2 regions of the Mesorhizobium sp. WSM1386 genome follow, and region 1 is predicted to be linked to the other one. Evidence: predicted binding sites of a transcription regulator. Region 1 holds the regulator's gene; the other holds the start of a gene.
The links. Region 1 encodes PhoB, which activates phosphate uptake and scavenging genes when phosphate is short. Its sites were predicted from a motif close to TGTCATNNANCTGTCAT; they were not measured.
Positions count from the first base shown of each region.

Region 1 (4,297 bases):
CGGAATAAATAATGACAGCGTGCGGCGCTTCTGCCAGTATTTGGCGGCTTCGCTGGCGGCCTTCGGGAGGCACGAAAGGCCGCGGCGACCGGGAGGATGTGGGAAACATGTCGGTCGGAATCCGCCACGACGATCTGCGCCGGCGCAACCGCGCCATGGTGATCTCGGCCGTGCGCCGTGCCGGTCAGCCTTCGCGCACCGAGATCGCCGCCACCACCGGTCTCAGCCACTCGACCATCTCGGCGATCTCCTCCGACCTGATCGGCGAAGGCGTCCTGACCGAGGGCAAGCCGAGCGAGGCCGGGTCGCTGAAACGCGGCCGACCGCAGGTCGGCCTCACACTCAACCCGGAGGCGGCGGCGGTGATGACCGTGGTGCTGTCGCTGAATTTCCTGTCGGTCGCCGTCATCGACTATGCCGGCCAGGTGATATCGGAGGAACAGCGCCGGCTGGACACGCTGACCATGTCGCGCGAGGCGCTGATCGGCGAATGCGTTGCCATCGTGCGGCGCCGCATCGACGATCCCGACGTCGACGTCCGCAGCGTCGCCCGCATCGCACTGGCCATCCAGGGCATCACCGACACCGAGGCGCGCGCCATGCTGTGGTCGCCGATCACGCCGCAGACCGACATCGCCTTCGCCGACATATTCGAAGCCGAGTTCGGCATCCCCGCCACCATGGAAAACGACTGCAACATGATGGCGGTGGCGCTGCGCTGGCGCGATCCCGAGCGCTACCGCGACGACTTCATCGCCATCCTGTTGTCGCATGGCATCGGCATGGGCCTGGTGCTGAAGGGCGAACTGTTCACCGGCACCCACTCCTCGGGCGGCGAGTTCGGCCACATGATCCACCGGCCGGGCGGCGCGCTCTGCCGCTGCGGACGGCGCGGCTGCGTCGAGGCCTATGCCGGCAACTATGCTATCTGGCGCAATGCGAGGCAGCTTGGCGAGGACACCGAACCGGTCGACGTCAGCGACGCCGACATGCGGACGCTGGCGGCCTCGGCGCGCGACAAGGACGGCCCGGAGCGCCAGGCCTATCGCAAGGCCGGCGAGGCGCTCGGCTATGGCCTGGGCAGCCTGTTCGCGCTAATCGATCCCGCCCCCGTCGCCATGGTCGGCGTCAGCGCCGCCGCCTTCGACCTGATCGAGCCGGCCTTGCGCGAGGCGATTGCCCGGACCGCCGGTGGCCAGCACTCGGAATCGATCTCCTTCGACACCGAGCCGAACGAACTGCCGCTGATCCGCGAAGGCTGCGCCATGCGCGCTCTGACCTTCGTCGACCAGGAAATTTTCGCGCCAGGCGCGCAGGCGAGAGGGGGCGCCGCTGGGAAGAACGTGGCGTGAAATCGAAGCCATCGTAACACCCGTGGGTTGGACAAAGCCTCACGACTTCGTCATCCCTGGGCGGAGCAGGAGCGAAGCTCCGTCGCGGAGACCCTGGGATCCATGCCGCGACCTTGGCCACGGAGTGCAGCGGAGCAGAATTCCGCACCGAGGCAACGCTTCGAAGTCGCGGCATGGATCCTCGGGTCTACGCCGCGTCGCTTCGCTCCTTGCTCCGCCCGTGGAGGACGAAGCAATGGACGTTTTCGCGAATCGCCAAGGTAAAGCGATCCGGCTTAAGCACGAAATCCGACTGTCTAACCTTCCGCGCCGAAGAACCTAATCTTCCCGGATCGCGTAGCCCGCCCCACGAATCGTGCGGATCACATCCGGCATGCGGCCATTGTTGACCGCCTTGCGCAGCCGCCCGACATGCACGTCGACGGTGCGCTCGTCGATGTAGATCGTCTCGCCCCAGACATTGTCGAGCAACTGGCTGCGCGAGAACACGCGGCCGGGATGGCGCATCATGAATTCGAGCAGGCGGAACTCGGTCGGTCCGAGCCGGATCTCGCTCTTTTTGCGGTAGACGCGGTGCGATTCGCGGTCGAGCACGATATCGCCGACCTTGAGCACGCTGGACAGCACTTCAGGTTTGGCGCGGCGCAGCAGCGCCTTGACGCGTGCCATGAATTCCGGCGTCGAGAACGGCTTGACCAGATAGTCGTCGGCGCCGGTCGACAGGCCGCGCACGCGGTCGCTCTCCTCGCCCCGCGCGGTCAGCATGATGATCGGCAGCCGCTCGGTCTCGGGCCGCATCCGCAGGCGCCGGCAGAGTTCGATGCCGGACACCGCCGGCACCATCCAGTCGAGCACCAGAAGGTCGGGCACGTTCTCCTGCAGGCGGATCTCCGCCTCGTCGCCGCGCGTCACCACCTCGACCTGGTAGCCTTCCGATTCCAGATTGTAGCGGAGCAGCACCCCTAGCGGCTCCTCATCCTCCACCACCATGATGCGTGGCGCGATCATCGGCTGGTCACCCCTGCTATGCCGCCGGCGCCGACATCGCGGTTTCGTCCTGCTTCGGGCGATTGGCGGGCAGCTGCGTGCCGGTCAGCACATAATACGCATTCTCGGCGATATTGGTCACGTGGTCGCCGATGCGTTCGAGGTTCTTGGCACAGAACAGAAGATGCGTGCAGGCGGTGATGTTGCGCGGATCTTCCATCATGTAGGTCAGCAGTTCTCGGAACACCGAAGTGTATTTGACGTCGATACGCTCGTCGTCGGCGCGCAGCTTGGCCAGTGCGGCGGCATCGCGCGCCGCATATTCCTCGATGACACCTTGAACCTGGATCAGCACCAGCTGCGCCATCGCGTCGATGGAGTGCGACAGGTCGCGCGGCGTGGCGGAGAGCCCGACCGTGCCGACGCGCTTGGCGATGTTCTTGGCAAGGTCGCCGATGCGTTCGAGATCGCCGGCCATGCGGATCGAGCCGACGACGTGGCGCAGATCGTCGGCCATCGGCTGGCGCTTGGCGATCAGCGTGATGGCGCGGTCGTCCAGCTCGCGCTGGCGCGCGTCCATGATCGCGTCATCGGAGACGACGCGTTGGGCGAGCGCATTGTCGGAGTTCAGCAGCGCCTTGGTGGCACCGCCGACCATCGAGCCGGCGAGGTCGCCCATGTCGCTGATCAGCCTGCTGATCTGTCCGAGATCTTCGTCGAAGGCTGCAACCGTGTGTTCGGCCATGATCCTGGTCCTCGTATGCGTGATCAGCCGAAGCGGCCGGTGATGTAGTCCTGCGTGCGCTTTTCGCGGGGCGACGTGAAGATCTTCTCCGTCTTGTCGAACTCGACCAGTTCGCCCAGATACATGAAGGCCGTCTGCTTCGACACGCGCGCCGCCTGCTGCATGTTGTGGGTGACGATGACGATCGTGTAGTCGGCCTGCAATTCGTCGATCAGTTCCTCGATCTTGGCGGTCGACAGCGGATCGAGCGCCGAGGCCGGCTCGTCGAGCAGGATGACTTCCGGCTTCACCGCCACGGTACGGGCAATGCAGAGCCGCTGCTGCTGGCCGCCCGAAAGGCTGAGGCCGCTGGCATTGAGCTTGTCCTTGACCTCGGTCCAGAGTGCCGCGCGCTTCAGCGCCTGTTCGACGCGGCCGTCCATCTCGGCCTTGCTGATCTTCTCATAGAGCCTGACGCCGAAGGCGATGTTCTCGTAGATCGACATCGGGAACGGCGTCGGCTTCTGGAACACCATGCCGATCTTGGTGCGCAAGAGGTTGAGGTCCTGCGAACGGTCGAGAACGTTCTTGCCGTCGAGCAGCACCTGGCCCTCGGCGGTCTGCCTGGGATAGAGCTCGTAGATGCGGTTGAAGACGCGCAGCAGCGTCGACTTTCCGCAGCCCGACGGTCCGATGAAGGCGGTGACGCTGCGTTCGGGCAGCGACAGCGTGATGTCCTTCAGCGCCTTCGACTGGCCGTAGTAGAAATTGAGGTTCTTGACCTCGATCTTTGCCTTGGCGGCTGCCTCGGCGGCGATCGTCATGTCTGGAGACAACATCTGGCTCATTTGTCCTCTCTGCGTCCGGTCAGGCTGCGCGCAAAGATGCTGAGCGCGAGAACCGTCAATGTAATTATGAGTGCGCCGGTCCAGGCCAGTTGCTGCCATTCCTCGTAGGGGCTGAGAGCGAACTGGAAGATGGTGACAGGCAGGCTGGCCATCGGCGCGTTGAGATTGCTCGACCAGAACTGGTTGTTGAGCGCGGTGAACAGCAGCGGCGCCGTCTCGCCGGAGATGCGGGCAATGGCCAGTAAAATGCCGGTGACGATGCCGGAAAGCGCGGCGCGGTAGGCGACCGAGCGGATCACCACCCAGCGCGGCGCGCCGATCGCGGTGCCGGCTTCGCGCAAGGCGTTGGGCACCAAATTGAGCATGTCCTCGGTGGTGCGCACGAC
Region 1 covers NZ_CM148373.1:1,410,127-1,414,423, reverse strand. The annotation lists gene AC0NIH_RS06925 (ROK family protein) at 108-1,352, shown strand; gene phoB (phosphate regulon transcriptional regulator PhoB) at 1,671-2,360, opposite strand; gene phoU (phosphate signaling complex protein PhoU) at 2,377-3,084, opposite strand; gene pstB (phosphate ABC transporter ATP-binding protein PstB) at 3,108-3,911, opposite strand; gene pstA (phosphate ABC transporter permease PstA) at 3,908-4,297, opposite strand, start outside.

Region 2 (4,297 bases), 3.0 Mb from region 1:
AGCGTTGCGGCATCTTCAATGGCCATGGCAGCCCCTTGCGCCGCGAATGGAGTCATCGCATGCGCGGCGTCGCCAATCAGGGCGATGCCGGTTGGTATCGTCCAGTGCTGCTTCTGGTCGACTGTGTGGAGCGGCCAGGTCAGCCACGGGCCGGCCATTTCGACCAGTCTTGCAAGGGCTGCCGCCGTGCCGCTCATTGCATTGGTGAGGATGACGGGATCGGCACGACCCGACCAATCCTCGGCAATGCGCTCGCCTTTGGTGAAGGCGACAAGGTTGAAGGCATCGCCCTTGCTGACGGGGTAGGCGACCATGTGGAATCCCGGATGCAGAAAAGTCGTGACACAATCAGCCGCCCCAATCGCGGCAAAGGCTTGTCCGGCGTCGCTATCGGCGGCGACGGTCGTGCGCCAGGCCAGTTCGCCGGAAAAACGGCTTCTTGACGATCCCTCCCGAGCCCGATCGACAACCGCGCGCACGGACGACCACACGCCGTCGGCGCCGACCAGAAGGAAGCCCTGCGACTGGACGATCTTGCCGTCCGTCTCCCCGTCCGTCTCCAGCGTCGCCGTCACACCATGGTCGCCTGTGGCAAAGCCGCTGACGCGCGCACCCTTGACCAGCTGAATATTCGGGCTTTCGGCGACGTGTGCGGTCAGCGCGCTCTGCAGATCGGCTCTGTGGGCGACGAGATAAGGCGCGCCCCAGCGTTCTTCGGCGGCTTGCCCGAGGGGGACACGCGCCAGTTCGCGCAACGTCTTTGCGTCCTTCAGCACCACGGCCTCAGGCCGCACCGCGGCCGGCAGCAGCCGGTCGAGCACGCCGAGTTGGCGCAGGATGCGTGTCGCGTTGGGGGAAAGCTGAATGCCGGCTCCCACGGCCTCCAGCCGCTGCGCCTGTTCGAACACCTGCACGGGATAGCCGCGTTCGGCGAAGGCAAGCGCCGCGGTCAGCCCGGCAACGCCCGCTCCTGCGATGACGACTTGCCGCTTGTCGTCCATCAGGCCCGTCGCGGAAGGATCAGGCGGCCTGGTCGATGTAAAGGCAGCCCGCCGGCAGCGTTTCCGTGGCCTTCAGCTTCGGCGAATAGCGGTAGAGCGTCGAGCAATAGGGGCAGACCTTCTCATTGTCGTCGCCCATGTCGAGAAACACATGCGGATGGTCGAAAGGCGGGTTGGCGCCCGTGCACATGAATTCCTTGACACCGATGTCGATTGCCGGAAAGCCCGCATCGTTCTGGAAATGGGGAATGGAACCGCCTGCCATCGTCGTCTCCTTAACGCAGTCTCGCATGCATCTGGATCATAACAGGTCTCTTTGCAAGATCGATGAAATCAAACTGTCGCAAAAGCCTGTCAGAGGATAAGTTAAGCCGGTTAACCGGCCGAGCTGGTGGGAAGAGCAGGAACAATGAACGAACTGAAGCCGGTGCAGAGCGAATTCATCAATGTCGAGGCGGCAAGCCCGGAGGGCGGCAATCCAGACCGTTTCGTCAATCGCGAGTTTTCCTGGCTGCAGTTCAATCGCCGCGTGCTCGAGGAATCGCTGAACACCAATCACCCGCTGCTGGAGCGCGTCCGCTTCCTGTCGATCTCGGCCGCCAATCTCGACGAGTTCTTCATGGTCCGTGTCGCCGGCCTCGCCGGCCAGGTGCGCGAGGGCATCGTCTTGAAGAGCCCTGACGGCCGCACGCCCGAACAGCAGCTCGAACAGCTGCTGCGCGAGGTCGAGCGGCTGCAGGAAGACCAGCAGAAGAGCCTATCGGCGCTGACCGTGCTGCTCAACAAGGAAGGCATCGAGACCATTACGCGGGATGCGCTGACCAAGGATGAGAAGGCCTGGCTGGAAGAGCATTTCCAGGACCAGGTGTTTCCGGTGCTGACGCCGTTGTCGATCGACCCGGCGCATCCATTCCCGTTCATTCCCAATCTCGGTTTCTCGATGGCGCTGCAGCTTCGCCATCGCAAGAATGGCGAGGAGATGAGCGCGCTCTTGCGCCTGCCGGTGGCGCTGAAGCGCTTCATCCGCCTTCCGGATCGCAAGCACCATGTCCGCTTCATCCCGCTGGAAGAGGCGGTCGGCCTCTATATCGGCAAGCTGTTCCCCGGCTATGAGGTCAAGGGTTCCGGCACATTCCGCATCATCCGCGACAGCGACATCGAGGTCGAGGAGGAATCGGAAGACCTCGTGCGCCTGTTCGAGACGGCGCTGAAGCGCCGCCGTCGCGGTTCGGTGATCCGCATCGAATTCGACAAGCTGATGCCCGGCGAATTGCGCGACTTCGTTGCCGGAGAGCTTGGCGTCTCGTCGAGCCGCATCAGCGTGCTCACCGGCCCGTTGGCGCTCAGCCAGATCTCCGAGATCGTGGCGGTCGCCCGCGACGACCTGAAGTTCACGCCCTACAATCCGCGCTTTCCCGAGCGCATCCGCGAGCATGGCGGCGACTGTTTTGCCGCCATCCGCGAGAAGGACATCATCGTCCACCACCCCTATGAATCCTTCGACGTCGTGGTGCAGTTCCTGCGTCAGGCCATGGCCGACCCCGAGGTGGTGGCGATCAAGCAGACGCTTTACCGCACCTCCAACGACAGCCCGATCGTGCGCGCGCTGGTCGATGCGGCCGAGGCCGGTAAGTCGGTGACCGCGCTTGTCGAGCTCAAGGCCCGTTTCGACGAGGAAGCCAACATCCGCTGGGCGCGCGATCTGGAGCGCGCCGGCGTGCAGGTCGTGTTCGGTTTCCTCGAACTCAAGACCCACGCCAAGATGTCGCTGGTTGTGCGCCGCGAGGACGGCAAGCTGCGCAACTACGTGCATCTGGGCACCGGCAACTACCATCCGGTCACCGCGCGCATCTACACCGACCTGTCCTTCTTCACCACCGATCCGACGATCGCCCGCGACGTCGCCCAGCTGTTCAATTTCATCACCGGCTACGCCGAGCCGACCGATGAAATGCGGCTGGCGATCTCGCCCTTCACGCTGAGAAGCCGCATCCTGAAGCACATTTCCGCCGAAGTCGCCCACGCGCTGGACGGAAAGCCGGCGCGCATCTGGATGAAGATGAACGCGCTTGTCGACCCGATCATCATCGATGCGCTCTATGATGCCAGCCGCGCCGGCGTCGAGATCGACCTCGTCGTACGCGGTATCTGTTGCCTCAGGCCTCAGGTTCCAGGGCTGTCGGAAAACATCAGGGTGAAGTCGATCGTCGGCCGGTTCCTCGAGCACAGCCGCATTTATTGCTTCGGCAATGGCCATGGCCTGCCCTCGGACGAAGCGATCGTCTACATCTCCTCGGCCGATCTCATGCCGCGCAATCTCGACCGCCGCGTCGAGACCATGGTGCCGATCACCAATCCAACTGTGCATGAACAGGTCCTTGGCCAGATCATGCTCGGCAACATCATGGACAATCAGCAAAGTTTCGACGTATTGGCTGATGGAACCTCCCGGCGCGTCGTGCTGGAGGAGGGCGAGGAACCGTTCAACGCACAGGAATATTTCATGACCAATCCGAGCCTGTCGGGACGGGGTGACGCGCTGAAGTCGCACGCGCCCAAGCGCATCGCGCAGTTCAAGCGCCGCAAGAAGAACGCCGCAGCGTCCGGCTGATGCTGTCTGATTCCCAGGGCCGGCTGCAGGACCGCCGACCGTTGTCCATCATCGACATCGGTTCGAATTCGATCCGCCTTGTCGTCTATGAGGGGCTGGCGCGTTCGCCGACCATGTTGTTCAACGAAAAGATGCTGGCCGGCCTTGGCCGCGGCATCGTTTCGACCGGCAAACTCGATCCCGAGGCGGTGACGCGCTCGATGGAGGAGTTCCGCCGCTTCCGTGCGCTCTCCGACCAGGCCGGCGCCGAGCATATGTATGTCTTGGCCACCGCCGCCGCCCGCGAGGCGATCAACGGTCCCGATTTCATCCACCGCGCCGAAGAGGTGCTGAAGACCGAAATCCGTGTCATCAGCGGACGCCAGGAGGCCTATTATTCGGCGCTTGGCGTCATTTCCGGCTTCCACCCGGCCAACGGAATCGCCGGTGATCTCGGCGGCGGCAGCCTCGAACTGGTCGACGTCAATGGCGAGGCGATCGGCGATGGCATAACGCTGCCGCTCGGTGGCCTGCGCCTGCAGGACATGGCCAAGAACTCGCTCACCCAGGCGCAGAAGATCGCGCGCGACGAACTGGCGCGGGCCAAGCTGTTGAAGGGCGGGCAGGGCCGGCCCTTCTACGCCGTCGGCGGCACCTGGCGAAACCTCGCCCGGCTGCACATGGAGATGACCAACTACCCGCTTGG
Region 2 covers NZ_CM148373.1:5,134,688-5,138,984, reverse strand. The annotation lists gene AC0NIH_RS25255 (FAD-dependent monooxygenase) at 1-1,001, opposite strand, end outside; gene AC0NIH_RS25250 (zinc-finger domain-containing protein) at 1,021-1,266, opposite strand; gene AC0NIH_RS25245 (RNA degradosome polyphosphate kinase) at 1,411-3,612, shown strand; gene ppx (exopolyphosphatase) at 3,612-4,297, shown strand, end outside.
Region 2: a site for PhoB is predicted at 1,330-1,346, ahead of AC0NIH_RS25245 (RNA degradosome polyphosphate kinase). Genes of this name have one in related genera too.